DNA from 4 places in the Streptomyces sp. NPDC042364 genome. Region 3 is predicted to be linked to each of the others. Evidence: riboswitches for the same ligand, from Rfam matches in the RefSeq annotation. Region 3 holds a riboswitch; each other region holds the start of a gene.

Region 1 (7,091 bases), on a different contig from region 3:
GGCGAAGGACAGCGCGGCGGCGATGAGCGCCTGGACGAGCACCGCGTCGACACGGGCCAGTTGGGCGCGCATGGTGCGGCTCCTTCCGGATGCAGGCATGGCAGGGGTAGGGAGTTGGCGCGAGACGGTCACGCCGACCGGAATGGGAGTGAGGCTCAGTCGGTCACCGGGCGCGGCTGTACCGCCGGGGCCGGGGACTCGACGGGCCGTACAGGCACGTAAGGCTGGAACGGCTTGAGCGCGGGCAGGTCGGGGACCAGGTGGGCCGCCTCCCGGCAGATCCCCGCAGCGTCGCCGAGGGACAGGTACGGGGTGCGGATGCGGGACCAGCCGCCGGAGGTGTCACCGGCCACGGCCAGGCCCGGCAGCTCGGGAGCGATGGCGCAGGCGGCGAAGACCGCTTCGGGGGCGATGTCGCCGAGCGCCATCTTCGCGGAGGCTTCGTCGTTGACGCGGTGGCAGACCCGCCCGGTGAGCTGGGCCCGGAGCATGGTGGCGCCCTTGCCCAGCTCGGCGCCGAAGCGCTGCCCGCAGACCTCCAGGTAGATCCCGGCGGCGCGGCCGAGCTGGGCGAGCCGGATGAGCTGAGTGACCATCTCGTCCCGCCGTTCCTCGTCCTTCTTCGTGGCGACGAGGAAGAGTTCGGCCACCTCGTCGACGAACAGCACGACCGGTACCGGGCGTTCGCTCTCGGGCAGGCCCCAGATGTCGGAGGTGATCTCCTCGTCGGGGGTGTCCGGGGCGATGCCCTGCCGGGCCTTGATCAGGTCGTAGCGGTCCTCCATTTCCTTGACGAGCACGGGCAGCAGCTCGGCTGCCTGCTCGGGGTCGGTGGCGAGGGCGGAGAGCCGGGAGGCGAACGGCGCCAGCTCCACACCCCGCTTGCAGTCGATGCCGACGAGCGCGACGGCTTGCCGGGCGAGGCCGGTGATCAGGTGGCGCAGGTACATGGACTTCCCCGACAGCGTTGCGCCGAGGGTGAGCTGATGGGGAATGGTGCGGTAGTCGCGGACGAACGGGGTCGCGTCCTCCCGCAGTGCCACGGGCACCTTGAGGAACTCGGCGGCGGTCTTGCGGGGCATCCGCACGTTGCGCAGCACGTCGAAGCCGACGAGCCGCAGTTCGACCACGCCCGGCTTGACCGTCGTCACGTACACGGCGTGCACGCCCCACGCGTGCCGCAGCCGCTCGGCCGAGGCCGCGACGTCGGCCGGTTCCTGGCCGGGAGCGAGCCGGAGGCGAAGCCGCAGCCCGGTCGAGCTGGGCCGGATGATGCCCCGGCGCGGCGGTACCGGCCGGACCTCCCGGCGGGTCGTGGCCTTGACGGCGAGGACCCGCAGCCGGGACGGCGCCACGGTCAGCCCGCATGCCTCCATGACCGAGCCGTACGTCCCGAGGAGTCGGGCGGTGGATATCGGCAGGCCGACTGTGGGCCAGTACACACGGGGGTGCTTGGCTCGGGCGTAGGCGGCCCCGCCGCCGAGTGCGGCGACAGGACCACCCACCTCCAGAAGTGTCACCAGGTCGCTCATCAGGCGGTGGCCCCCATGGCGGCCGGGAAGGCGGCCGGGGTCACGGCGGCGGCGCGGAAGGCGATGCCGTGACGCTGCTGCCCGTTGAACACCGACTCCCACGGCCGGGCGACCAGCCCCGGCAGCGAGACCGGCGCCCCCAGCGTCAGCCCTTCGGCCACACCGCCCTCAGGCACGGTGACCTTGATCAGGGACGACTCGCCGTCCTCGATGTAGACGACGCCGATCGTCATCAGCGCCTCACCGCTGACGGCGTCCTTGGCGATCTCGCCCGTCTGCCGGTCCCGGACCTTGGGCTCGGGAGCCTCCGTCAGCAGGATCGTCGCGGCCGAGGTCTCAACACGGATGGTACGCAAGGGATCTTCCCCTATCTACTCGTCTATACATGTAGCGTCCGGCGAACCCGATCTCCGGGCTCACGCGAACGACTCTGCCACACCACTTGCCCACTCGTCTATACGAGTATGCCTGTTGGGGTGTACGAGTCGGAGAAGCGGCCCCCGCGCACCACCGCAAACCACCTCATCACGTCGCCGGAAGCTGGTACGACAGCACGTACGCATCGGCCGCCATGACCGTGTCGCAGACCTCAACGGCCCGCCCCTCGGTGTCGAAGGCAGTGCGGATCAGATGAATGACCGGCACACCGGAGGCCAACCGAAGCGTCTTCACCTCGGCAGGCGAGGGCATCCGGGCCCGGATCTCCTCCTCGAAGTGGTCGAGGCGATGGCCCAGCTCCTCCAGCCGTGCGTAGATGCCGCCAGGGCCGGGGTTAGGTTCGGCGATCGGCGTACCGCGCGCGATGTCGAGCGGCAGATACGAGGTGGCGAACTCGACCGGCCGCCCGTCGAGGAGATACCGGCGCCGACGAGCCAGAACCCGCCGCACGGAGCCAAGCCGTGTGGAGACGTCCTGACTGGCCTTTTCCTCCTTCACCTCAAGGCTGTCGACCTGGGGGTGACTGCCGGCGGCGTTCGCTTCGACGATGAAGGCCGCCTTGCCCTGCTCCCGGTGGCGCCGGGCGAACCGGTCGGAGGCGAGCCGCCGCACGGGCGGCCGGGGCCGGACGAAGACACCCTTGCCGTGCTCGGCGTGCACGAGCCCTTCGCCCTGAAGGACGGAGAAGGAGTTTCGGACCGTCATCCGGGATACCCCGTAGTGGTCAACAAGCTCGGCTTCCGAGGGCAGTTTTTCACCCTCCTTGAACCGCCCACGGTCGATGGCCTCGCGCAACTGGTCGGCGATCTGCCGAAAGACCGCACGATCACTCGTGGGATCGAGATCACCGAGGAAGCCGGAAGGAAGAGAGGGCACGTGTACTCCTTTAGATATCTAGACGAGTGGGCGATTGTTGTTGCTACGGTGGAGAGCCTAGCCAGCCGAGAGGGCCGAGGAACGTGAGCACCGACCGTCCACACTCCGTGAGCGTCGCCGGAGTCATCGTCGACGACCAGGGCCGGGCCCTCTTGATCAAGCGCCGCGACAACGGCCACTGGGAACCGCCGGGCGGAGTCCTCGAACGCGAGGAAACCCTTCCCGAGGCCCTCCAGCGCGAAGTGCTCGAAGAGACCGGAATCAAGATCGCGCTTCCCGCGACCCTGACCGGTGTCTACAAGAACATGACGGGCCTGATCGTCTCGCTGGTCTTCCGTTGCGAGGCTGCCGACGGCACGCCGACCACCGGCGACGAGACCCGCGCACTGCGCTGGGCCACCCGCGAAGAAGTCACCGAGCTTGCCGACGAGGCATACGCGATCCGCGTCCTGGACGCATTGGACGCCGCATCCCCGCCGGCCATCCGCGCCCACGACGGCGTGAAACTCGTCTAGCCCGAACCCGCTGCACATGGCGGCCTACCAGCACGAAGGAACTTGTATGCACGAGTATACGAGCACCGCCCGGGTCTGGGGACTCACTTGCCCAGGATTTCCGGAAGAGGTGAGCCGGGCCCGCCGCTGGACCCGCGACATCCTGCGCGGATCACCCCTGGCTGAGGACGCCGAGCTGATCGTGAGCGAGCTCAGCGCGAACGCGATCCTCCACACGGCCAGCGGCCTGGAGACGGGCAGCTTCCACCTGGCCCTCGCCGTATCCCGGCACGTGATCGCCCTGTCAGTGACGGACGGCGGAAGGACCGCCACGGCCCCGAAGGTCGAGCACCAGGACGACGAGGCCGAACACGGCCGGGGCCTGGGCATGGTCACCGCACTCGCCCACCGAGTCGCCATCCACGGCAGCAGGGTCGGCTACACGGTCACCGCGGAGCTCTTCACCGGCACCCGACCGGGAGACCGCCTGTGCTGAAGGACGAGGCCCACCGCGGCTACTGGTGCGAGTGTTGGACCGAGGACCTCAATGGCGAGGGCGGGATGGAGCTGAGGGGGTCGTTCGATGCCTACTCGGCGCCCCAGGCCGACAGATGGGTAGCCGTCGCGCTCCGCACCATCTCACCGGCATTCGACCCAGACGCATCCACCCAGGCATGGGACTGGCTGTACGACGGCCGCATAGAGACCCGCCGAGCCCTGTTGCGCCACGAGCCTTGCACGGTGTCCGTCACCCACAAAAAGACCCGCATCACCTGGACCATCCGACCGGTGATCTTCCTACCGCTCGCGCACCGCGAAGGCAGGCAACTGCCGTCTTGCGCATACGACTTCAAGCCCCGACCGGAACAGCAGACCGACTGAGTTACAACTTTCTCTACGGGTTCAAGGCGGCTCGCTCCGCTCACCGTGCGCGGCCCGGCCCCCGGCCGGGCCTGCGCTCCTGTCTCCGCCCCGCTCCAGCCCGGCCGGCGCCCGTGCCGCGCACACAGCAATCAGCCGCTTAATGCCAGAGAAGAGGTACATCGTGGCTGGGGCGGTCGGCTCCACGGCTTTACGGAGCCACTTTGGCGCGAGCCTCGAAGATCATGGCCCCAACGTCGTGCTTCACCGGGCAGGTCCACAGACTGCCCGACGCGCCGCAAGCTTACGGGGCCATGATCACTCGCGCCAAAGCAGCGCCACCCCAAAGCCGCTCCACCGACCCTCGGCAACCCGGGAGGGCCTGAGACGGCCGTAGGGAACTTCGAGGCACAGCACCTACCGTCCAGGGCAACGAAAGAGAGGCCCTGGCGATGGCCAAGACCTCTCCCGCTCCGTCCGCGACTCCTACGGGGTCACCGTGGCAGCGCGTCCTGTTGTCGGTGCCCCCACGGCATAGAGGGGACTACCGGAAGGTGAGTCGCTAGACCCGGGTCAGTTCTGGTTCCGGATGTAGCGGATGATCATGATGATGAAGCCGGGAAGCCCGACTCCCACCACAACCCCCGTAGTGATCGCCTCGAACATCGAGGCGTTGTCCATGGTCCGACTGCCGATCCCGGCGAGGATTCCAGCGATCATCCCCAAGAGCACGATGATCACCGCCTCGAACTTGCGGATCTTGGACCCGTCGTCCCCATTTCCACCACCGGAGCCGGAACCAGCACCCGAGACCTGGGGGTTGTTGTGCGTCGCACTCATGTGCAACCTTCACCTTCGCTAGCCGCCTGCGAGGTGAGCTGTCGGGTTCGGACTGGCGAAGTGGTCCGGCCGCGTCCCTCACGGGGATGCGACTTCACCCCAAGCCGTACGCAATCTGGCGCTTCATCAGAGTCAGCCACGCAACGGCGCTTACCTTGGGTCCCCCGCTCCTGCCGATCTTGATGTGAGATGTGTGGTCATCCAGTCGGCGGCAGGGCTCGGCGTCCGGCTGGACCGCCTCACCAGGGACGGTGAGGGCTTAGAGAAGACGTTCACTCGGGATCGCCGGAATTTCAAATCTGATCACCACTTTTGTGAACTTACTCACCACCCGCCAATTCAGGCTTGCGGGACAACTGCCCAGTTCAGACCGGCGTGTTGCGCAGCGCCGCGGGTTGACATGCACCCAACACGAGCTGTTGACGGCCTATCAGTGTGACCTACGCCATTGACAGAAATTGATCTTGATGTGGGGGTCGTCCTGACGGTGCGATCGGCTCGGATGCGAGGGAGCGGCTACGGGCGCTGAAGGCGCCCCTGCGGCGGCGCCTGACGGCGCGTGAGCCCGCCTTGGCGGGATGCTCATCCCGGAGCCACAGATGGTGCCCTAAGGGCGTCCAGGAGACCGTGTGGCTTTAAGAGGCCACCAGGGCGACACGTCCGGCACGTCTCGGCGGGAGGCTCGTCAGAGAGTGGCCGGCTGAGCAGACTCGGGACATGACCCAGAACCCAGGCCTAGCGGTCGCTGCTCTGTGGGTAGCCGGTGCCAGCGCAGTAGGCGCCGTGTGCAACATGGTTATCGCGTGGCTCACCTACAGGCGAGTCCGCCCCGAGGTGGACGTCATCGTGGAACGGCACCTGATGAGTCCGGTGAACCCTAAGCCACGGTATGAGCGCGGGTATCTCATCCGTCTCCGGTTGGCGAACCGTGGCGTGACTCCTATGGGTGTCGAGCGTATTGACTTCATCCCCGTCCACGGCCGTTGGTGGGAACGGAAAACCACGCAAAGGAAGGGCCCTGGGGGAGAGTGGTTCACCGAGCCGAAGGTGATCCCGGCTCTCGGTGGTCTGCCCTATCAGCGGGAGCTTCGGCCCAGCGCGCTGATGCACGACGGGGAGAACCCCAGGCGTCTCGTAATCCGGGCCCGGCTCACCAACGGCAAGCATCGGACGGCACGGATCAAGGATCTGTCCGGCCTGGTGATGGAGCTTGGGCCGGAACCCGAACTGGAGCCTGAGCCGTTCGTCCCTCGGTGGCGCAGGGTGCTGGGCCAGCTCAGATCCAGACGTTGAGTCGTCGCCGGTAGGGGGCCGCCGGTCTGGCCGCCCTCACGCGCGTGTGAAGCAGCTTGGGGAGCTGTCGCGGGGGCTGTGCCCAAGGCACTCGAACAACGCCAACAACCAGAGCACGCAGCGCAACGCGGGAGGCCTCTGCCAGGAACCTCGGAACTCCGAACCAAACCGCAGACACGGTTACTGGATTCGGCTTTCCATTTGCGCGCGACTCGGAGGGTAATTGAGCAAGGCCCTTCGAACTTTCCCTATAGGCAACTCGAAGAAAGGTGAATCACCCACGATCCTGAACCGATGCGGCGGTATCACGCCACCCTTCTTCAAAAGTTCACCGAAATCCACCACCTTGCCATCCCGGTGACGCAAGGGATTGGGGGCCAGCTCAATTAGTCCGAACCTAGAAAGCATCAGGTGCGCCTCATAGACATCGCGTGAAATTCCGTAAAGCCATTCTCTGTCTCTCTCACTCAAGTAGACACCTTGCAGGATGTGCGCTTCAGGGAAGCGGGCTGCAAGATGCCTTAAGATCAAGTACATCCTGATTTCGGCATCAGTGAGCACGTAAACCCAACCATTGGTGAAGAACTGTACAGGAAGGTTGACTACAGTTCGCGCACCTTCGTAGAGCTCGGGGATGATATACCCGCGCTTCTCTGGCTCAGCAAGACCGGACTCGTGCAATAGCATGAGAGGAAGCGCATTACCCGGCTCCCCAACGTTTCTCAAAACGAGATTCTCGTCAGCAAGCCTCTTGATA
Region 2 (7,091 bases), on a different contig from region 3:
CGGTGTCCGCCTCTCCCGCCGAACCGCTTCGTCGCGGTCGGCCCCGGTCTCCCCTTCTCCCTGTGAGGCATCATGCGCTGTGTCATCGCCCGCTTCCCGTTCGACCTGACCAAGAGCGGCGTGCTGGAATCGATGAAGGGCGTCAAACCCGAGCCGGTCACCGGCGAGTCCGTGATCATCGGGCGACGCCACTACCCGGTCAAACAGGTCGGCCAGGTCATCACCCGGCAGGACCGCCGCGATTTCAGCGTCGGCGAAGTCCTCCGGGCCATGGCCCGGCTCGGCTTCACCTGCCGCACCCGCCCCGAGGCCGCACCCGCGCGCACCGAAAGCCCGCTCCAGCGGGCCTCCGCGATGCTCGGCACCCCCTTGTCCCCCCTGTCCCCCCTGTGCGTCCGACCGACGGGACAGGCGCGAGCCGAACAGAGCCGGTGAGGGCCCGGCCGGCGCGCGCCGACCGGGCCCTCACCGGCTGCCGTGCCGTTCTCGGTGCGGCGGTGGGACCGGTGGGTCAGTGGTCGGAGTAGCTGAAGTCGCCCATGGTCCAGGCATTGACGTCCTCGATCGCAACGCGGTACATCCCGCCCGTCTCCGGGATCCCCACCGTGCCCTGCAGGATCCGGGCGACATGGAAGTGCAGATGCGTGGGTGGCCCGTCCTTCTTCACGGGGGCGTCGAAGAGGGCGGAGAAGTCGCCCAGGTGGGCGGAATCCTTCAGCACCTCCGACACCCGCTGCCGCCACATGGCTTCGGGAGCGAGTCGACCGGTGATGACAGCACCACCTGTGACCACGGTCAGGGACATCTGATTACTCTGCCCGGACTCCACGAGGGCGGCGATTCCAACAATCAGCTCGTCAGGCTTCGGCATGGGACCGGATTCTATGCACCGGCCCGTCCGGAAGCCTGTGTGGCTTGGGCGGTGGACGGGCCGGGCAGGTCGGCGTACACGATCTGGCCGCTGGAGGCCCGGCGGGAGACAGCGGTGGCGCGGGCCTGGTGGTCGACCATGAGCCGGCCCGAACCCCTCCGGTGCCGCTCCGCAGGTCAGGGCGCGCGGCTACGGCGTCTCATGGGGTGTGGGTTCGGGTCCCACAGGGCCGCCTGCCTCAAGGCGGCGTCATCGTCGCAGGCCACACCCGGGGTTGCGGCGAGGAAGCCGTACCAAACACCTGGGGCCGGAATCCTCATCGGATTCCGGCCCCAGGCCTTCAGTAGCGGGGACAGGATTTGAACCTGCGACCTCTGGGTTATGAGCCCAGCGAGCTACCGAGCTGCTCCACCCCGCGTCGGTGAAACCAGTGTACGTCATGCGGGGGACCCGAAGCACACGCGTTTATCGAGACCCCGCGCACAGGCCGCCTCTCACCCCACCAGATGCCGGTTCGGTCCCTTCGCCCGCTCCTCGTACTCCGGGAGTACGACGACCTGCGCCCCCTCCTCCGCCAGCACCGCGTTCCGGACCGTCGCGCCCGCCACGAAGGTGTCGGGCTCGCGCCAGGCCGTGACGACGCGCCGTACCCCGGCGTCGAGGATGAGCCGGGCGCAGGGGGCCGGGCGGGAGGCGCGGCGGGCGCAGGGTTCCAGGCTGCTGTAGACCGTGGCGGAGGCGAGGCGCGGGTCGGTGGGGCCGAGCTTGGCGAGGGCCGCCTCCTCGGCGTGGGCGACGGGGTCGCCGGCCTCGCGGGAGTGGCCGCGGGCCAGCTCGGTGCCGTCCGCGGCGACCACCACCGCGCCGACGCTGAACGCCGTGTCGGAGGGCGGGCACTCGGCGGCCAGTTCGCAGGCCAGGGCCAGCCAGTGGCGGTCGGCGGCGGAGACGGCCGGGCCGGTGCCGGGGACCGTGGGGACATAGCGGATGAGGACGACGTCGCCGACCGGCCGGGTCTCCACCAGCCGCAGCCGGCTCTTCGGGCCACCGGGGTACGCGCCCGTCCCGAACATCCGGGGCGCGTCCGCCTCACCCACGAACACCGGCGCGACGGCCAGCTGGAGTTCGTCCGCGAGGCCCTGCTGGAGCAGCTGGGTGTGGACGCGTCCGCCGCCCTCGACCATCAGGCGCCCCACGCCGCGTACCTCGCCGAGGTGGTCGAGGACGGCGGGCCACTCCAGGCCGGGGTCGACGGAGACCACCTCCACACCGGCCGGGCCGGTCGGCAGGCCCAGCGCGCGCAGACGTTCCGCGCCCTTGTCCGTCGTGTACACCACCTTCTCGCCGCCCGTGTGCCAGAACTGGGCCTCCGGGTCCAGGTCGCCGGACGCGCTGACCGTGACCTTGAGCGGGTACTCCGGGAGCCCGGCGGCGACGCGGGCGGCGCGGCGCTCGGGTGAGTTCACCAGCAGCCGGGGGTTGTCGGTGCGCAGGGTGCCGGCGCCGATCAGGATGGCGTCGCTGGCCGCGCGCACCTCGTCGACCCGGTCGAAGTCGGCCGGGCCCGACAGGAGCAGCCGTTCGGGTCCGGTGTCGTCCAGGTAGCCGTCGAGGGAGACGGCGGCGGACAACAGGACGTAGGGCTGGGGCATGGAGACGCTCCCTGACTGGCTGGCCGGTACCGACCGACACCGATGGAATGACTGACCGGCTGGGCTTGGTTCAAGTTTTAAACAATAACTACACTGTACGTATGACGACCCGCTGGCTCACCCCCGGGGAACAGCGTGCCTGGCACGCGTACCTCGCCGCGAGCTCCCTCCTGGAGGACGCGCTCGACCGGCAGCTCCAGCAGGAGGCCGGCATGCCGCACCTCTACTACGCCGTCCTCGCCGTGCTCTCCGAGGCGCCGGACCGCCGTATGCGGATGACCGATCTCGCCGAGCACGCGAAGATCACGCGCAGCCGGCTGACGTATGTCGTCACCCGCCTGGAGAAGGACGGGGTGGTCCGGCGCGAGAACTGCGACCGGGACAAGCGGGGGAGTATCGCCGTCCTCACCGACGAGGGCATGGCCCTGCTGGAGCGGCTGGCGCCCGGGCATGTGGAGGCGGTCCGCAAGGCGGTCTTCGATCACCTCACCCCCGAGCAGGTCGGCCAGTTCGAGGAGATCTGCTCGGCCATCGCTGCCGCGATCGAGGGTGAGGACGCCCAGCAGAGCGGGCCCGACGACCTGCCCTGGCGCCGCCGGTCCTGCCCCTCGGGCCAGTGACCCCGGCTGCCGCCCCTTCCGGCCCGTGAGCGCTCCGGGTCCTCACCCACACCTTCGGTCGGTCGTGAGCGGCGCCTGTTATTCCCCCGACCCCGGAATGTGACGCATCCCAAAACCAGTTGCTTGAATTTTGAAGCAGGGGATAGAGTCGCGGCGAGCGCTGTGATTCAAAACTGAAGCACAGCGGCAGTCGCACCAGGACCGGAGAACCCGCATGCCCGACTTCCCCGCTGCCACCCCGCGTGCCCGCGTCCGGGTACCGCTGCGCTTCCAGGACGGCTACGGCGTCGACGCCGAGATGGTCACCTTCCACGGCCTCGTCGACGGCCGCGAGCACCTGGCGATCGTGCTCGGCGACCCCGCCCCCGGCACGGCCCCGCTGGTCCGGATGCACTCCGAGTGCCTGACCGGCGACGTCTTCGGCTCCGCCCGCTGCGACTGCGGTCCGCAGCTGCGGGAGGCGGTGGAGCGGATCGCCGAGCAGGGCGGGGTGCTCCTCTACCTCCGCCAGGAGGGCCGCGGCATCGGGCTCTACAACAAGCTCGACGCGTACGCCCTCCAGGACCAGGGCCTCGACACCTACGAGGCGAACACGGCCCTCGGGCTGCCGGAGGACGCCCGTGACTACACGGCCGCGGCCCAGATGCTGGGCGCCCTCGGCATCGACGAGCTGGACCTGCTCTCCAACAACCCCGACAAGGCCCGGCAACTGCGCGACCTCGGCGTCGGCGTCCGGCACCGCGTCCCCACCGGCGTCTTCACCACCGCCCACAACGTCCGCTACCTCCGGGCGAAGGTCCTCACCACCCAGCACACCCTGCCCCTGGCCGAACTGACGGCGGGCTGAAGGCCGGCGGACGAGGGGCCCCGTGGACGCCCGGGCCCGACAGCCCCTAGCCCACTCGGCCCCTCCGGCTGGCCCTCCGCCCGGCGCCCCGCGAACCTGGGACGGGTGGGGCAGCCAGCGGGTGTGAAGAGGCCGGACGGCCGGCGGTTCTTCTATGCCCGCGCCCTCGTGCGGATGCTGCCCGCTCTCCTCGTCGTCGGCGGCCTCTGCTACGACCACTTCATGCCGCGGGAGTTCACGGCCGTCCCCTTCTTCACCGCCGCGCCCCTGGTGGCCGCGCCGCTGCTGTCGCTGGAGGGCACGGTGACGACCGGCGCCGCCTCGCTCGCCGGCATCGTCGTCGTACGCCTCCGGTACGGGGACTCGGGGCAGGTGGACGCGCTCACGGAGATCGTCACCGTGGCCGTCGTCGCCGTACTGGCCGTGGCCATCAACCGGCTCGTCCGGCGCAGCGACGCCCGCCTCGCCACCGCACGCGAGATCGCGGAGGCCGCGCAGCGGGCCGTACTGCCGAGGCCCCAGGAACGGCTCGGCGGGCTGGAGATCGCGGCACGGTACGAGGCCGCGCAGGCCGGGGCCTCGATCGGGGGTGACCTGTACGCGGTGCAGGACTCGCCGCACGGGGTACGGCTGATCGTGGGGGACGTACGCGGCAAGGGGCTGGGGGCGGTGGCGGCCGTGGCGGTGCTGATCGGCGCGTTCCGGGAAGCGGCCGAACAGGAGACGAGCCTGGAGGCCGTGGCCCAGCGGCTGGAGCGGGCACTCGCGAGGGAGGTCACCCGGCGCGACGCGGCACGGCGGGACCCCACCGTGCCGTACGAGGGGTTCGTCACCGCCGTACTCGCGGAGTTCCCGCACGGCGCCGGGCTGGCCCGCATCGTCAACCGGGGTCATCCCGCCCCGCTGCTGCTCCACGCCGACGGTGAACTGCGCACCCTCGACACCCCGTGGACCGCGCTGCCGCTCGGCCTCGGCGAGCTGGGCACCTGGCCGGACCGCGCCAAGGACACCGGGTTCCCCGCGGGGGCGACGCTGCTCTTCTACACCGACGGTCTGTCCGAGGCGCGGAACGCGGACGGCGTCTTCTACGACCCGGCCGCTCGGCTCAGCGGCCGTACCTTTCCCGCCCCGCGCGCCCTGTTGACGACGCTCGCCGAAGAGGTCCGCGAGCACACCGGCGGCGGCACCACGGACGACATGGCGCTCCTCGCGGTGCACCGCCCCTGAGGAATTTCACTCAGCGTGCTCACGTGACGTCCCTCCGCATTACAACTGACGCCCAGTCAGAACAGCTGGGGCTGCTGAAGCGAGGTCAACTCGCCCGGTTTCCACCCCTCGTGACCCGTAAGTCCAGCGGAAAAAGCCGAACGATCATTCAGAACCGCTTGGAATGCCGCCCCCGCGTCTATTAACGTTCGATAACGCAGCGCGGTCGTCCCAGCCGTCACAAGAGGCGGCTCCGTGCTCACGCGCCGAATCCCGTAGGGAACCGGGGAACCACCACCCTGGGGTGAATCGCGCGGAAACCGCCGTGGAAGCACGTTCGGTTTACGCGCGTAGGAGACCTTCCGCTCCGAACCCGTCAGCTAACCCGGTAGGCGAGAAGGAAGGAAAGGAGTACGCCCACGTGGCGTCCAACCGGTCCGCGACCGAAGCCCCGTTCGTGCCGAGCCAACGCAGCAGTGAGTCCGAGACCTTCGGCTTCGGCAGCTACGACAGCGACAGCGAGGGCCCCTTCCAGGAGTGGAACCCCACCGCGGAGTCCCTCCGCCCCGTCCGCGGCCGGCACCGTGTGGCCAAGACCAAGCAGCGCGGTGGGTTCGCCCGTAGCTCCACGGTTCTCGGCGTCGGCGTCATAGCCGCCGTCAGCGGCGCGGGCATGGCCAGCGCCCAGAGCGGCAAGGCCCCGGTGGCCATCTCGATGCCGGACATGCCGAACGTGGGCTCGGTCTTCGAGGACGACGACGCCGCCGACGAGCCCGAGGGCTCCACCGCCCCGCTCAGCAGCGCCGGCCTCATCGCCGCCGACACCCAGCAGGGCGCCACCGACGCCGGCGAGGCGCTGCGCGCGCGCATCATGCAGCAGGCCGAGTCCCAGCAGGACGCGTTCGACCTGAAGGCCGCCGAGGCCGCACAGACCGCCGCCGCGAAGAAGGCCGCCGAGCAGGCCGCCGAGGAGAAGAAGGAAGCCGAGGCCAAGGAGGCCGCCGCCAAGAAGAAGGCGGAGGAGGAGGCCGCGGCGAAGAAGGAGGCCGAGCGCCTCGCCGCCCTGGCCAAGCAGTTCACGCTGCCGACCTCCTCGTACACCCTCACCTCCACCTTCGGCCAGGCCGGCCCCTACTGGTCCTCCGGCTACCACACGGGCCTGGACTTCGCCGCCCCCACGGGCACCCTCATCAAGGCCGTCCACAGCGGCACGATCACGCAGGCGGGCTGGGACGGCTCGTACGGCTACAAGACCGTGCTCACCCTGGATGACGGCACGGAGATCTGGTACGCCCACCAGTCCTCCATCGGCGTCAGTGTCGGCCAGAAGGTCGCCACCGGCGACGTCATCGGCCGCGTCGGCGCCACGGGCAACGTCACCGGCGCCCACCTCCACATGGAGGTGCACCCCGGCGGCTCCACCACCGGCATCGACCCGGCGGCGTGGCTGCGCAGCAAGGGCCTGAGCCTCTGAGAACTGCACTCGAACGGATGTGACGCCGCGTGAGGCCGACGGGCCTGACGCGGCGTTCGTCATACCGCGTCCGTCGGCCCGGCGAGTTCCCCGTCGCCGCGTGACCTGCCCCTCGACGTGTCACCCACCGTTCACGCGGACCCGGAATGCGTCCGTCCGAAACGGTGGTTGAAACAGGACATGACTTCTCTTCGCAAGCTGGGCACGTCCGACATCCAGGTCTTCCCGCTCTCCCTCGGCGGCAACGTCTTCGGCTGGACGGCGGACGAGGCACAGTCCTTCGCCGTCCTCGACGCCTACGCCGCAGCCGGCGGCAACTTCATCGACACCGCCGACTCCTACTCCGCGTGGGTCGACGGAAACCAGGGCGGCGAGTCCGAGACGATCATCGGCAGGTGGGTGAAGGCCCGCGGCAACCGGG
Region 3 (7,091 bases):
CGCCTCCGGCCCCGGCAGGGTCGTCCTGCTCACCACCAGCCACCGCGTCGCACCCGGCCTGCTCTCCTGGCCCGCCTGGCAGACCCTGCACGACGCCGACCGCGTCCTGTGCGCGGACGAGGCCCACCCGCAGCTGCCCTATCTGCGCGAGGCCGGCATCACGGTCGAGCAGTCCGCCCCCACGGCCGAGGACCTGGTCGACGCCTGCGCCGGCGACCGCACCGTGGTCGTCGTCGCCACGGCCGAGGGCGAGCCCCGCCTCACCGACGGCCTGGCCCGCCTCGCCGGCTCCGGCCGCCCGCGGATGCCGGCACTGGAGCTCCTCCCCGCCTCCTACGACCTCCCCGGCGCCCGTCTCCTCGACCTGATCCAGGTCATGGACCGTATCCGCGCCGAATGCCCCTGGTCCTCCCGGCAGACCCACAAGGGCCTCGCCAAGTACGGCATCGAGGAGGCCTATGAACTGGTCGAGGCGATCGAGGAGGGCGACCGGGACGAACTCCGCGAGGAGCTGGGCGACGTCCTCCTCCAGGTCGTGTTCCACTCCCGTATCGCCGAGGAGGACCCCGAGGCGCCCTTCTCCATCGACGACGTCGCCGCCGCCATCGTCACCAAGCTCATCCACCGCCACCCCCATGTCTTCGGCGACGCGACCGCCGCCACCCCGGAGGAGGTCAAGCAGCACTGGCTCCGCACCAAGGCCGTCGAGAAGCAGCGCGAGTCGGTCACCGACGGCATACCCCTCGGCCAGCCCGGCCTGGCCCTCGCCTCGAAGCTGGCGTCCCGGGTCCGCACGGCGGGGCTGGACGTCCCGCCCCCGGCGGGCGACGGCGGCATCGGGTACGAACTGCTGGCGATGGCCGTCCGGGCCGAGGCCGCCGGGGTCGACCCGGAAGCGGCACTCCGGGCGGCGGCCCGCACGTACCGTGACGCCGTGCGGGCCGCCGAGGGACTGGACGCTCAGTCCCGCCGTCCTCACGCCTGAGCGCGACGTGTCCTGACGCCCCGATCGTGAGACGTGTCCTGACGCCCCGATCGTGTCGCGTCCCCACGCCTGATCGTGACGCGTGGGGGCTCGGACCGGGGCGGCAGCCGGCCGGCGACACTGAGCCCCCGGAGGCGGGAGCACAAGGCCGCCGAACCGGAGCCCCCGGAGGCGCGTGCACAAGGCCGCCGAACCGGACCACGGCTTCGTGACGCGCGCCCGGGGCCGCCGCCCGTACCGCCCGGCGACCAGCCCGCTACCTTCGACGAGTGACCAACCAGCCCCATCCTCCGCACCCACAACAGACCCCGGCACCCGCCCTCTTCACCTGGGAGTTCGCCACCGACCCCTACCCCGCCTACGCCTGGCTCCGCGAGCACGCCCCCGTGCACCGGACGAAGCTGCCCAGCGGTGTGGAGGCCTGGCTGGTCACCCGTTACGCCGACGCCAAGCAGGCCCTCGCGGACCAGCGCCTGTCCAAGAACCCGGCGCACCACGACGAGCCCGAGCACGCCAAGGGCAAGACCGGCATCCCCGGTGAGCGCAAGGCCGAGTTGATGACGCATCTGCTGAACATCGACCCGCCGGACCACACCCGGCTGCGCCGCCTCGTCTCCAAGGCATTCACGCCCCGCAGGGTCGCCGAGTTCGCCCCCAGGGTGCAGGAGTTGACGGACGACCTCATCGACCGGTTCGCGCAGAAGGGCGAGGCGGACCTCATCCACGAGTTCGCCTTCCCGCTCCCCATCTACGCGATCTGCGACCTGCTCGGCGTCCCCCGCGAGGACCAGGACGACTTCCGTGACTGGGCGGGGATGATGATCCGGCACGGTGGCGGGCCACGCGGCGGCGTCGCCAGGTCGGTGAAGAAGATGCGCGGCTATCTCGCGGACCTCATCCACCGCAAGCGCGAGGCGCTGCCCGCCGAACCCACCCCCGGCGAGGACCTCATCTCCGGTCTCATCCGCGCCTCGGACCACGGTGAGCACCTCACCGAGAACGAGGCCGCCGCGATGGCCTTCATCCTTCTGTTCGCCGGGTTCGAGACCACCGTCAACCTCATCGGCAACGGCACCTACGCACTCCTCACCCACCCCGGGCAGCGCGCCCGCCTCCAGACCTCCCTCGCCGCGGGCGAAACCGCCCTGCTGGAGACCGGAGTCGAGGAACTCCTCCGCTACGACGGCCCCGTGGAACTCGCCACCTGGCGGTTCGCCACACAGCCGCTGACCATCGGCGGGCAGGACATCGCCCCCGGCGACCCCGTGCTGGTCGTGCTCGCGGCGGCCGACCGCGACCCGGCCCGCTTCGCCGACCCGGACACCCTCGACCTCTCCCGCCGTGACAACCAGCACCTCGGCTACGGCCACGGCATCCACTACTGCCTGGGCGCACCCCTGGCCCGCCTGGAGGGGCAGACCGCGCTCGCGACACTCCTCACCCGCCTGCCCGACCTGCGGCTCGCCGCCGATCCGGCCGACCTGCGCTGGCGCGGCGGGCTCATCATGCGTGGATTGCGCACGCTTCCGGTCGAATTCACACCGCGTCAGGGCGATTGAACGGCGCGTACAGTACCCGGAAGAGCGGAAGAACATGACAGACCCTCAAGTTCGTGATCTTCACGTGATCTACGCTGCATTAACTTGTGACAACTGATCGTCTGCGGCTACGTTCACACGTCAGTGCGAGGGATCGTCACATCCTTCGCACAGCTCTCTGCTGTCGTGTGAAAGGCAACCGCATGCTCTCCGGGAACGGTCGTCACCGTCGCCCCCGTCAGGCTCCGGCACTCCTCGTGGCGGCCGGAGTGACCGGCTCCGCCATCGCCATCCCGCTCCTCGGCGCCACCGGCGCGAGCGCGGCCAGCGGAACCACCTGGGATCAGGTGGCGGAGTGCGAGAGCGGCGGCTCCTGGAGCGCGGACACCGGGAACGGGCGCTCCGGCGGCCTCCAGATCTCCCAGGCCAACTGGGAGCGTTACGGCGGACTCGACTACGCGACCAGCCCCGACCGGGCCAGCCGTTCGCAGCAAATCGAGGTCGCCGAGAGAATCCTCGCCGAGCAGGGTGTCGGCGTCTGGTCCACCTGCGGGCTCCTCCACAACCTCGACGGCGACTCGGCCCCGGCCGACGTGGACACCGGTGTCGCGGAGGATTCATCCGGCATGGGTGATTCGTCCGGTTCATCCGACTCATCCGGCAACTCCACCAAGTCGGATGACTCGTCCGACTCCTCCGTGTCGCCAGACACATCCGGTTCACCGGAATCGTCCTCCGGTGCATCCGAGGGTTCCGCCAAGGCCGACACCGGCGCGGGGGACTCCTCCGACTCCGCGGGCTCCGACCGCACCGGCGGCTCGCAGGAGTCCGGCAGCTCGTCCGCGGGTGACGCCGAGAACGGCGACTCGGACAACTCCGCACGGAGCGACACCCCTTCCGCCAGCGGCGATGCCGACGCCGGCACCGGTCGCCACCGCGGCGCGAGCGCCGAGGAGGGTGTCGGCGCCGACGCTGCCGAATCCCCTCGCGACACCTCCGCCGGCCGTCACGCCTCCCGTGGTGGTGACGCCTCCCGTGAGGCCGTCGACGGCTCGTACACCGTCCGCCCCGGCGACAGCCTGACGGCCATCGCCGACTCCCTTGAGGTGAGTGGCGGATGGCGGGAGCTGTACGCAGAGAACGAGGACACGGTCGGAACCGACCCGGACCTCATCCTTCCCGGTCAGACCCTGGAAGTCGATGCCGAAACGGGTGAAAAGTAGCGGCAGTTCGGGTCATGGTTCGCCCCTTAATGCCCGTTTTGATCTCGGTGGGAGATGAATCACAGACCCCCTGATCGTCTTTGAAATTCGGCGAATCACGTGTTTACGGTCGTGACCGCTCGCCACAGCGGGCCCTTGCGGTCGTCACGCCGAATCCTGCCGACGCCCGCTCGGAACAGTCGTCGCGTCAAGCGCCGTAGGCAGGAGCGGGGGACCCAAGGTTTGCGCCGGGTCCGGCGGTTGAGGCCCTTCGGGGTCACGCCGCCGGTACCGGCTCGGGGTGAAGCCGCATCACGTGAGCCGAGAGGCGAGCGGGTGCGGCCGGGCAACTCAACCGGCCCGAACCCGACAGCTCACCTCGTAGGCGTCGGTGAGGGGATCACTCCATGCTGTTTTCCGGCAAGGGCAAGCACCGCCGTCCGTCCAAGACCGCCCGCGCCATCGCCGTCGCCGGTGTCACCGGCGCCGCCGCGATCGCCGCCCCGCTCATGGCGGCCGGCAGCGCCTCCGCCGCCACCGCGTCCGAGTGGGACGCCGTCGCCCAGTGCGAGTCCGGCGGCAACTGGTCCATCAACACCGGCAACGGCTACTACGGCGGTCTGCAGTTCTCGGCCTCCACCTGGGCCGGCTACGGCGGCACGCAGTACGCCTCCACCGCCGACCAGGCCACCAAGGCCCAGCAGATCGCCATCGCCGAGAAGGTCCTCGCGGGCCAGGGCAAGGGTGCCTGGCCGGTCTGCGGCAAGGGCCTGTCCAGCGCGTCGTACGACGGCGCCGCGGCCTCCTCCTCGAACGACTCCGGCTCGGGCTCGAGTTCGGGCTCGTCCTCCTCCTCGCAGGAGAGCACCCAGGAGACCCGCGCCTCGCGTTCCTCCGAGCGCGCCACCGTCCAGACCCCGACCGGCAAGAAGGTCAAGAAGGGCGACGGCGAGTACAAGGTCGTCAGCGGTGACACCCTCAGCAGCATCGCCGCCGAGAAGAACGTCAAGGGTGGCTGGGAGAAGCTCTTCGAGCTGAACAAGGACATCATCGACGACGCCGACTTCATCTACCCCGGCCAGCAGCTCCACCTCGGCTGACGGCCGGTCCGACGGTCGCCGCGGCCGGGCCGGAGGGCCCGCCGCGGCCGGGCCGGGACACCGGTTCGGCCGGGCCGAAAAAAAGGCCGCTCCCCGGCTGAACCGTGGCTCGCTCACGATCGTGTCCTCCATAGTGAAGACCTCGTGAGGGCCGTCCCCCGTCCCCACGGGCCCCCCGCTCCGGTGCGCATTCCCCCGTACGCACCGGGGCGGGGTTTTTCTGTGCCCCGGGCCGCTCCGCTCCCGTCTGCCGGACCCTTCTGTTCACTTTCCCGCCCACCCCCCTTTGTTCCGAGCCGAAACAATGGGTACGGTCTGTCTGTCCACGGGACGGTCGGTCGGCTGCCGACGGCCCCGGGGCGGTTAGGCTCTAGTCGCATGGCCCTCGCGGCCCCGCACCAATGCGTCACATCCCAAGAAGGAGATGCTCGTGCCGTCCATCGACGTCGTCGTAGCCCGGGAAATCCTGGACTCCCGAGGCAACCCCACGGTCGAGGTCGAGGTCGGCCTCGACGACGGCAGCACCGGTCGTGCCGCCGTCCCGTCCGGCGCCTCCACGGGCGCCTTCGAGGCCATCGAGCTCCGTGACGGTGACCCCAACCGCTACCTCGGCAAGGGTGTCGAGAAGGCCGTCCTCGCCGTGATCGAGCAGATCGGCCCGGAGCTGGTCGGCTACGACGCCACCGAGCAGCGCCTGATCGACCAGGCCATGTTCGACCTGGACGCCACCGACAACAAGGGCTCCCTCGGCGCCAACGCCATCCTCGGCGTCTCCCTCGCCGTCGCCCACGCCGCCTCCGAGGCCAGCGACCTCCCGCTCTTCCGCTACCTGGGCGGCCCGAACGCGCACCTGCTGCCCGTTCCGATGATGAACATCCTGAACGGCGGCTCGCACGCCGACACCAACGTGGACATCCAGGAGTTCATGATCGCGCCCATTGGCGCGGAGTCCTTCTCCGAGGCCCTGCGCTGGGGCGCCGAGGTCTACCACACCCTCAAGAAGGTGCTGAAGCGCAAGGGCCTGAACACCGGCCTCGGCGACGAGGGCGGCTTCGCCCCGAACCTGGACTCCAACCGCGCCGCCCTCGACCTCATCCTCGAGGCCGTCAACGAGGCCGGCTACACCCCCGGCGAGCAGATCGCCCTGGCGCTCGACGTCGCCGCCTCCGAGTTCTACAAGGACGGCGTGTACGTCTTCGAGGGCAAGGAGCGCTCCGCCGCCGAGATGACGGACTACTACGCCGAGCTCGTCGACGCGTACCCGCTCGTCTCCATCGAGGACCCGCTGTTCGAGGACGACTGGGACGGCTGGAAGACCATCACCGAGCGCCTCGGCGACAAGGTGCAGCTCGTCGGCGACGACCTGTTCGTCACCAACCCCGAGCGCCTCGCCCGCGGCATCGAGGAGGGCGCGGCCAACGCGCTGCTCGTCAAGGTCAACCAGATCGGCTCGCTCACCGAGACCCTGGACGCCGTCGAGCTGGCCCAGCGCAACGGCTTCAAGTGCATGATGTCCCACCGCTCCGGCGAGACCGAGGACGTCACCATCGCCGACCTCGCCGTCGCCGTGAACTGCGGCCAGATCAAGACCGGCGCCCCGGCCCGCTCGGACCGCGTCGCCAAGTACAACCAGCTGCTGCGCATCGAGGAGATCCTCGACGACGCCGCGGTGTACGCCGGCCGCAGCGCCTTCCCGCGTTTCAAGGGCTGACCGCCCGGCTGACCGCCTCCCGGCGTCCGCTCCGCGGACCACGGGCACAGCAGGGGCCGACCCCGGCAAGGCGGCAGCAGCAGGCGTCGCACGTACGTCCCCGTACCCGGTCCCGTACCGTGTGCGGGGACGTACGCACGTGGGGCCGCCCGTAGGAGAGGGGAAGTGGGACATGCCCGTGAAGGACCGGGACCGTTTCTCCACCGCGACCCGGCTGAAGCTGCTCGGCGAACAGACGGCCGCCCGGGTCTACCGCTCCCAGACCCGGCGCCAGGCCCGCCGCTCCCGGCTCACCGGCCGGGCCGCGCTGCTCGCCCTCGTCCTCTGCTCGATGATCGTGGCCCTCGCCTACCCCATAAGGCAGTACGTCTCCCAGCGCGCCGAGATCGCCGACATGCGGCGGCAGCGCGAGGAGGCGCGCGAGCGTGTCGAGGAGCTGCGCGACCTCAAGGCGCGCTGGCAGGACGACGCGTACGCCGAGCAGCAGATCCGGGAGCGGCTGCACTACGTCATGCCGGGCGAGACCGGCTACATCATGATCGACCCGGAAGCGGC
Region 4 (7,091 bases), on a different contig from region 3:
TGCATCTCCCCGGCGGCGGTGGGGTGGAAGTTCTGCGTCGCTGCTCGGCGTTGATGGCGGACACCGAAGAGCCGGTTCGTTTTCTCGCACTGTCGGTCTCGGACGCGGCCGAGGATGTCATCGGGGTGATCCGGGGCGGCGCGCGGGGCTATGTCACCAAGACGATCACCGGCACCGACCTCGTCGACTCCATCTTCCGGGTCCAGGACGGGGACGCGGTGTTCTCCCCGCGGCTGGCCGGCTTCGTCCTCGACGCCTTCGCCTCCACCGACGCCCCGCCCGTCGACGAGGACCTCGACCGCCTCACCCAGCGTGAGCGCGAGGTGCTGCGTCTCATCGCCCGCGGCTATGCGTACAAGGAGATCGCCAAGCAGCTCTATATCTCGGTGAAGACCGTGGAGTCGCATGTCTCCGCGGTGCTCCGCAAGTTGCAGCTCTCCAACCGGCATGAGCTGACGAGATGGGCGACGGCACGACGGCTGGTGTGAGGGCCGAGCAACCACGGACGGCGCCGCAGCCCCGGCCGGTCCCGACGAGCCCTCCCGCCTCCCGGCACCAGACGGCCCCCGGTACCGCCAGGCCTTCCGGCACCGGCCCGCCTACGACGGTCCCGGTGGCACAGCTGAGCGGCGTTGCCTCCTGTGGACCAGCGCCGGCCGGGGCACGACCCGAGCCACCGGTTGTCAGCCCTCGCTCACGCCACCCGCGTGGCGCCGACGAACGGCATCTCGTCGAGGGGGGCCACGCGTACCGGGGCCGAGGGGTTCGGGGCGTGGATCATCTGCCCGTTCCCCACATAGATGCCCACATGGCTGATCCCGGAGTAGAAGAAGACCAGGTCGCCGGGGAGCAGCTCCGAGCGGGAGACGCGGCGGCCGGCGCCGATCTGGGTGTACGTGGTGCGAGGGAGGGAGACACCGGCGGAGCGGTAGGCGGCCTGGGTGAGGCCGGAGCAGTCGAAGGCGTTGGGGCCGGTGGCGCCCCAGACGTACGGGCTGCCGAGCTTGGAGTAGGCGTAGGAGACGGCGGATGCGGCGCGGTGATTGGGGGCTTTGGAAGCCGAGGACGCCGGTGAGACCGGGCCCGTGACGGTGCGCGGGGACGAGAGGGAGGAGCGCGACACGCGGCCCGGGCCGGAGCCGGGGGTGCTCAGACGGGTGCGGTCCTCGGGCGTGAGGCGGTCGAGGAGCCTCCGTGCCTCTGTCAGCTTCGAGGCGACCGTCTTCTTGTGCTGCTTGACCTCGCGCTGCTTGGTCCTGAGGGTGCCGAGTTCCACCCGGGCGGCCCCGCGGAGGCGTTCGATCTCCAGCAGCTGCTGCCGTACGCCGGCCACATCCGTCGCCTGCCGGTTGCCGACGCGTTCGGCGAGGGCGGCGTTGTCGAGATACCGGTCCGGATCACCGGAGAGCGCCAGCTGCCACGAGGGGTCGAAGCCGCCGCTCCGGTACTGCGCGGTGGCCAGTGAACCCAGCTTTTCACGGGCGGAGTTGAGCCGGTCGGTGCGGCGGGCCGCTTGGTCGCGCAGTTCCTCCAGGTTCTCCTGCGCCTGGTCGGCCTTCTCCTTGGCGCCGTTGTACTTGTCGGTGACGACCTCCGCCTCCTGGTACAGCTTGTCCACCTTCGCCTTGATCTGCTCGGGCGTGAGGTGGGGTTCGGCGTGTCCGGTGCCGTCGAAACCGGTCGCGGTCGCCGCGCCCGCGAGGGCGAGGGTTGCGGCGGTGCGGACCGTCGGGCCGCCGAGCGAGCGCTGTCTGGGCTTGCGGTGCGCTGCCACGTGGACTCCATGTCCTCTCGTACGACCGCCGTCCGTACGTCGGTGCGCACAGACCGCCTGGGGGAGCGGTTTCGCGTCCGGCGACGGCCCGCACAGGGGGGAGCGGGACGCCGCCGGACCTTCTCGGCGGTGGTGTCCGACTGCCGCCCCTGGCCCGGGCGGCGGTGGGGAGCCGGTCACCTGAGGGAGGACGTTAAACCTGGCTGTGCCGGCCCTGTGACGCGTTGTACGGAAGTGGCGCGCACAGGCCGCGAGGTGACCGTATGTGACCGTGATCTTGCCGCGGCGCCGCCATGATCACGCTGTGTAATGATCGATGCGAGGATTCCGCGCCGGGGCGGAGTGAGGGGGTGCTATGGAGCGCATATATGCAAGATCGTCCGTGCGGCGCGAGCCGTCTCCGGGCGCGGGGCGATGGTCCGAACCCCCGTCCGAGGTACCCGCCCCCGGTGCCCGGCCGGTCATCGCTCCCTCATTAGGCTCCGCCCATGGACGTACTCATCCACCTCTTCGTCGCGCTCCACATCATCGGGATCGCCGCCCTCCTGGGCGGCTTTCTCACCCAGATGAAAGCCATGGGCCAGGGCACCGCCCGCTTCGTCCCCGCCATGCTGCACGGCGCGCTCACCATGCTGATCACCGGAGCGGTCCTCGTCGGCCTCAACCAGGCCGACGACCAGCCGGTCAACAACATCAAGATCGGCATCAAGATGGCCCTGCTGGTCGTGATCATGGGACTGGTGTACGTGAAGCGCGACGACGAGGCCGTGGACAAGGCGCTGTTCGGGCTGGTGGGTGCGCTCACCATGGCGAACGTCTTCATCGCGGTGCTCTGGACCTGAGCCGGCCCGCCTCCCCGGCGGACCGGCCGCCTCCCCGGCCGTCCGGCCGCTACGCCGGCCGCACCACGCTGTGGATGGAGGACTCGCCGTCGTAGAAGACCGACTCCTCGCGGACGTAGGTTCCCGGCTTCGGGGCGTGGATCATCATGCCGTTGCCGATGTAGAGGCCGACGTGGCCGACGTTGTCGTAGAAGAAGATCAGGTCGCCGGGGCGGGCTGAGGCGAGCGGGACGGTCGTGCCGGCGTTGACCTGGTCGTAGGTGGTGCGGGGGAGGTCGACGCCGGCCGCCTTCCAGGCGGCCTGGGTGAGACCGGAGCAGTCGTAGGACCCGGGGCCGGTGGCGCCCCAGACGTACGGCTTGCCGATCTGCGCGCGTGCGAAGGTGAGGGCCTTGGCGGCCTTCGCGGCGTAGGTGGAGTCCTCGACCGTTGTCGTGGTCCCGGTGCCCGATGAGGTGTCCTGAGGGGTCTCCTGGGGCTCCTGGGCCTGCTGGGTCTCCTGCGGCTGGGCCGAATCGGCCCGTGACGGGGCCGCCGCCTGCTGCCGCGCCAGTTCCTCCGCCTTGCGGTCGGCCTCCTCCTGCTCCCGCCGCTCGATCGCCGCGAGCCGGGCCTTCTCCTCCGCGGTGAGCTGGGAGAGCAGTTCGCGGGCCGCGGCGAGCTTCGCCTGGACCTTGGCCTTGCCGGCCTTGAGGGCGTTCTGCGACTCGGTGAGCCGGTCGAGACCGGCGGACGCCTCCTGGCGCCGCTTCGAGGTCTCCGCCTGCTGGGTGACGTACTCGTCGACGGCCTCCTGCCGGCGGTCCGTCAGTCGGTCCATCAACTGGTTCCGGGCGAAGTACTCCTGCGGGTCGTCCGCCAGGAGCAGGGCCGCCGTGTCGGGGGCGGCGGCGCCCGTGCGGTACTGGGCGGCCGCGTACGAACCCAGTTCCTCGCGTGCTTCGTTGAGCTTTTCCGTCCGCTTCGCGACGTCGTCGAGGAGGCTGTCGACCTGTTTCTTCTGCTTGGCCGTCTTCTCCTTGACCGAGTTGTAGCTCTCGGTCGCCGTCTCGGCTTGGCGGTAGAGGTCGCCTACCTTCTTCTCCACCTCCTCCAGGCTCGGCTTGTCGTCGGCCGAGGGTGCGGCGGTGGCCGTCTGCGAGAGCAGGGCCACGGAGGTGAGGGCGGCCGTGGCGAGAGCGGGGGTGCGTATACCCGCGCGCGTTCGGCCGGCCGGACGCGGCTTGCGGTGCGGCGCCATGGTTCGGCGACTCCTTCCGTAGTCCGCCTACCGAGTTAGCTGTCGGGTTCGGGCGGAAGCTTCGGAAGGTTTGCCCTACGGCCCTCGCCGCGTACGGCGGTCGGGTCGATTCACCCCAGAGGTCGGTGGGTCCCCGGCTCCGGCTGCCGTGAGGGGCGTACCGGACTCGGCGGAGGCCGTGCGGCCCGGCGACGTTCGCCGGTTGGGTCGTACGGCCTGACCCAAGACGCTAGCCAACTGTTGTGGCCCGTGTGAAGGTTGATGTTCGATATGCCCGATACGTTTTCGTGACCTTGACCTCGCGGGCGCGATAGGTGGTACGTTCGATCACTCACCGCGATGAGGTCGGTGCGACCGGTGGCCGGTGGCTCCGCGGGGAGCGGACCGGAGCGCGCCCCGTACGGACTTCCCGGGGCGGCCCCTCGCTGTCAGTGGGGGCGCCTAGACTCGGAGAGCGATGAGCAGCCTCTTTGACGACAGCTTCCTGGCGGATCTCCGGGCCCCCCGCGGCCGTGACGAGGAGCCCCCGCCGCCGCCCGAGGACGATCATGTGCCGGAGCCGATTCCGGACGATCTGTTCGGCGGGAAGTTCGACGTGCCGCCGGACCGGGACGCCTACTACCGCGACGGTGCCCCGCGCCCCGCGATCGACGCGGCGGCGCTCCTGGACGGGCTGAACGAGAACCAGCGCGCGGCCGTCGTGCACGCCGGCTCCCCCCTGCTCATCGTGGCCGGGGCCGGCTCCGGCAAGACCCGTGTGCTCACCCACCGCATCGCCCACCTCCTCGGCGAGCGGAACGTCCACCCGGGCCAGATCCTCGCGATCACCTTCACCAACAAGGCCGCGGGCGAGATGAAGGAGCGCGTCGAACAACTCGTCGGACCCCGGGCGAACGCGATGTGGGTCATGACCTTCCACAGCGCCTGCGTCCGCATCCTGCGCCGCGAGAGCAAGAAGCTGGGCTTCACCTCCTCCTTCTCGATCTACGACGCCGCCGACAGCAAGCGCCTGATGGCCCTGGTCTGCCGGGACCTGGACCTCGACCCCAAGCGCTTCCCGCCCAAGTCCTTCAGCGCCAAGATCAGCAACCTGAAGAACGAGCTGATCGACGAGGAGGACTTCGCCGCCCAGGCCTCCGACGGCTTCGAGAAGACCCTCGCCCAGGCCTACGCGCTCTACCAGTCCCGCCTCCGCGAGGCGAACGCGCTCGACTTCGACGACCTGATCATGACGACGGTCAATCTGCTCCGCGCCTTCCCGGACGTCGCCGAGCACTACCGCCGACGCTTCCGTCATGTCCTCGTCGATGAGTACCAGGACACCAACCACGCCCAGTACGCCCTGGTCAGGGAGCTGGTCGGCACCTCCGAGCACCCCGTCGACGTACCCCCCGGCGAGTACGACATCCCGCCCGCCGAGCTGTGCGTCGTCGGTGACGCCGACCAGTCGATCTACGCCTTCCGCGGTGCGACGATCCGCAACATCCTCCAGTTCGAGGAGGACTACCCGAACGCGACCACGATCCTGCTCGAGCAGAACTACCGCTCGACGCAGACGATCCTCTCCGCCGCCAACGCCGTCATCGAGCGCAACGAGTCCCGCCGCCCCAAGAACCTGTGGACCAACGCGGGCGCCGGCGCGCAGATCACCGGTTACGTCGCCGACACCGAGCACGACGAGGCCCAGTTCGTAGCCGACGAGATAGACCGCCTGACGGACGCGGGGCACGCCAAGGCCGGGGACGTCGCCGTCTTCTACCGGACCAACGCCCAGTCCCGTGTCTTCGAAGAGGTCTTCATCCGCGTCGGCCTGCCCTACAAGGTCGTCGGCGGTGTCCGCTTCTACGAGCGCAAGGAGGTCCGGGACGTCCTGGCCTACCTGCGTGTCCTCGCCAACCCGGAGGACTCGGTCCCGCTGCGCCGCATCCTCAACGTCCCCAAGCGCGGCATCGGCGACCGCGCCGAGGCGATGATCGACGCCCTCTCCCAGCGCGAGAAGATCAGCTTCCCGCAGGCGCTGAAGCGCGTCGACGAGGCGTACGGCATGGCCGCCCGGTCGACCAACGCGGTCAAGCGGTTCAACACCTTGCTGGAGGACCTGCGGACCGTCGTCGAGTCGGGTGCCGGTCCGGCGACCGTTCTGGAGGCGGTCCTCGAACGGACCGGCTATCTGGCCGAGTTGCAGGCGTCCACCGACCCGCAGGACGAGACCCGCATCGAGAACCTCCAGGAGCTGGCGGCCGTGGCCCTGGAGTTCGAGCAGGAGGCAGGTGCAGGTGAGGGCGGGGGCGCGACGTCCGCCGGTCTCGCCGAGTTCCTCGAGCGGGTCGCGCTGGTCGCCGACTCCGACCAGATCCCCGACGAGGACGAGGACGGCTCGGGTGTCATCACTCTCATGACCCTCCACACCGCCAAGGGCCTGGAGTTCCCCGTCGTCTTCCTGACCGGCATGGAGGACGGCGTCTTCCCGCACATGAGGGCCCTCGGCCAGACCAAGGAGCTGGAGGAGGAGCGCCGGCTCGCGTACGTCGGCATCACCCGCGCGCGGGAACGGCTCTACCTCACCCGGTCCTCGATGCGCAGCGCCTGGGGCCAGCCGTCGTACAATCCGCCCTCCCGCTTCCTGGAGGAGATCCCGGCCACCTATCTGGAGTGGAAGCGCACCGGAGCCTCCGCGCCGATGTCCTCGGGTCCGGCCTCGGGGATCGCGTCGTCGCTGTCGTCGTCGCGCTCCCGTTCCTCCGCCTCGGGCGCGTCCGGCTTCGCCACCCGTCGCACCAACGAGAAGCCTGTGGTCTCCCTCGCCGTCGGCGACCGTGTCACCCACGACCAGTTCGGCCTCGGCACCGTCGTCGCCGTCAAGGGCACGGGAGGCAACGCGGAGGCGACGATCGACTTCGGCGACGCCAAGCCGAAGCGGCTACTGCTGCGGTACGCGCCGGTGGAGAAACTGTAGCGAGGGTCATCGGAGGCTCGGCGGCGAGCTCCCGGCGACATGACTCGGGCCCCTGCTCAGCAGGGGCCCGCTTCCTTGCCTGGTCCTGTTCGACTCTGCCCGGTCCGGTTCGGTGCGCGGGTTACGTCGGGTCCAGTCCGTGGCTGCGCAGCCAGGCCAGGGGGTCTATGGCCGAGCCGCCGGCCGGATGGACCTCGAAGTGCAGGTGCGGTCCGGTCGAGTTGCCCGAGTTGCCCGAGTAGGCGATGACGTCGCCGGCCTTGACGGTCGCGCCGGAGG

What was found. A riboswitch is a leader RNA that binds a small molecule or an ion and turns the genes downstream of it on or off. The one in region 3 is predicted to bind cyclic di-AMP.
Region 1: it holds a riboswitch for cyclic di-AMP, as region 3 does, so the genes downstream of both, AC067N_RS14775 (hypothetical protein) here and AC067N_RS31995 (transglycosylase family protein) in region 3, are expected to answer to the same signal.
Region 2: it holds a riboswitch for cyclic di-AMP, as region 3 does, so the genes downstream of both, AC067N_RS14055 (M23 family metallopeptidase) here and AC067N_RS31995 (transglycosylase family protein) in region 3, are expected to answer to the same signal.
Region 4: it holds a riboswitch for cyclic di-AMP, as region 3 does, so the genes downstream of both, AC067N_RS21655 (C40 family peptidase) here and AC067N_RS31995 (transglycosylase family protein) in region 3, are expected to answer to the same signal.

The regions. Positions count from the first base shown of each region.
Region 1 is NZ_JBWKAJ010000006.1:133,088-140,178, forward strand. It holds gene AC067N_RS14740 (DUF2637 domain-containing protein) at 1-72, opposite strand, end outside; gene AC067N_RS14745 (FtsK/SpoIIIE domain-containing protein) at 156-1,532, opposite strand; gene AC067N_RS14750 (SCO3933 family regulatory protein) at 1,532-1,888, opposite strand; gene AC067N_RS14755 (GntR family transcriptional regulator) at 2,058-2,846, opposite strand; gene AC067N_RS14760 (NUDIX hydrolase) at 2,954-3,361, shown strand; gene AC067N_RS14765 (ATP-binding protein) at 3,408-3,836, shown strand; gene AC067N_RS14770 (hypothetical protein) at 3,830-4,222, shown strand; gene AC067N_RS14775 (hypothetical protein) at 4,775-5,041, opposite strand; cyclic di-AMP (ydaO/yuaA leader) riboswitch at 5,050-5,236, opposite strand; gene AC067N_RS14780 (hypothetical protein) at 5,759-6,334, shown strand; gene AC067N_RS14785 (hypothetical protein) at 6,515-7,091, opposite strand, start outside.
Region 2 is NZ_JBWKAJ010000006.1:23,108-30,198, reverse strand. It holds gene AC067N_RS14090 (SCO5918 family protein) at 73-435, shown strand; gene AC067N_RS14085 (hypothetical protein) at 512-871, opposite strand; tRNA gene AC067N_RS14080 (tRNA-Met) at 1,216-1,289, opposite strand; gene AC067N_RS14075 (dihydrofolate reductase family protein) at 1,366-2,523, opposite strand; gene AC067N_RS14070 (MarR family winged helix-turn-helix transcriptional regulator) at 2,625-3,143, shown strand; gene AC067N_RS14065 (GTP cyclohydrolase II) at 3,358-3,990, shown strand; gene AC067N_RS14060 (PP2C family protein-serine/threonine phosphatase) at 4,165-5,217, shown strand; cyclic di-AMP (ydaO/yuaA leader) riboswitch at 5,451-5,606, shown strand; gene AC067N_RS14055 (M23 family metallopeptidase) at 5,618-6,670, shown strand; gene AC067N_RS14050 (aldo/keto reductase) at 6,851-7,091, shown strand, end outside.
Region 3 is NZ_JBWKAJ010000022.1:54,685-61,775, reverse strand. It holds gene AC067N_RS32010 (nucleoside triphosphate pyrophosphohydrolase) at 1-985, shown strand, start outside; gene AC067N_RS32005 (cytochrome P450 family protein) at 1,255-2,544, shown strand; gene AC067N_RS32000 (transglycosylase family protein) at 2,727-3,746, shown strand; cyclic di-AMP (ydaO/yuaA leader) riboswitch at 3,929-4,128, shown strand; gene AC067N_RS31995 (transglycosylase family protein) at 4,133-4,825, shown strand; gene eno (phosphopyruvate hydratase) at 5,256-6,536, shown strand; gene AC067N_RS31985 (FtsB family cell division protein) at 6,709-7,091, shown strand, end outside.
Region 4 is NZ_JBWKAJ010000010.1:167,195-174,285, reverse strand. It holds gene AC067N_RS21670 (LuxR C-terminal-related transcriptional regulator) at 1-488, shown strand, start outside; gene AC067N_RS21665 (C40 family peptidase) at 695-1,774, opposite strand; gene AC067N_RS21660 (hypothetical protein) at 2,263-2,616, shown strand; gene AC067N_RS21655 (C40 family peptidase) at 2,666-3,856, opposite strand; cyclic di-AMP (ydaO/yuaA leader) riboswitch at 3,866-4,038, opposite strand; gene pcrA (DNA helicase PcrA) at 4,314-6,812, shown strand; gene AC067N_RS21645 (M23 family metallopeptidase) at 6,934-7,091, opposite strand, start outside.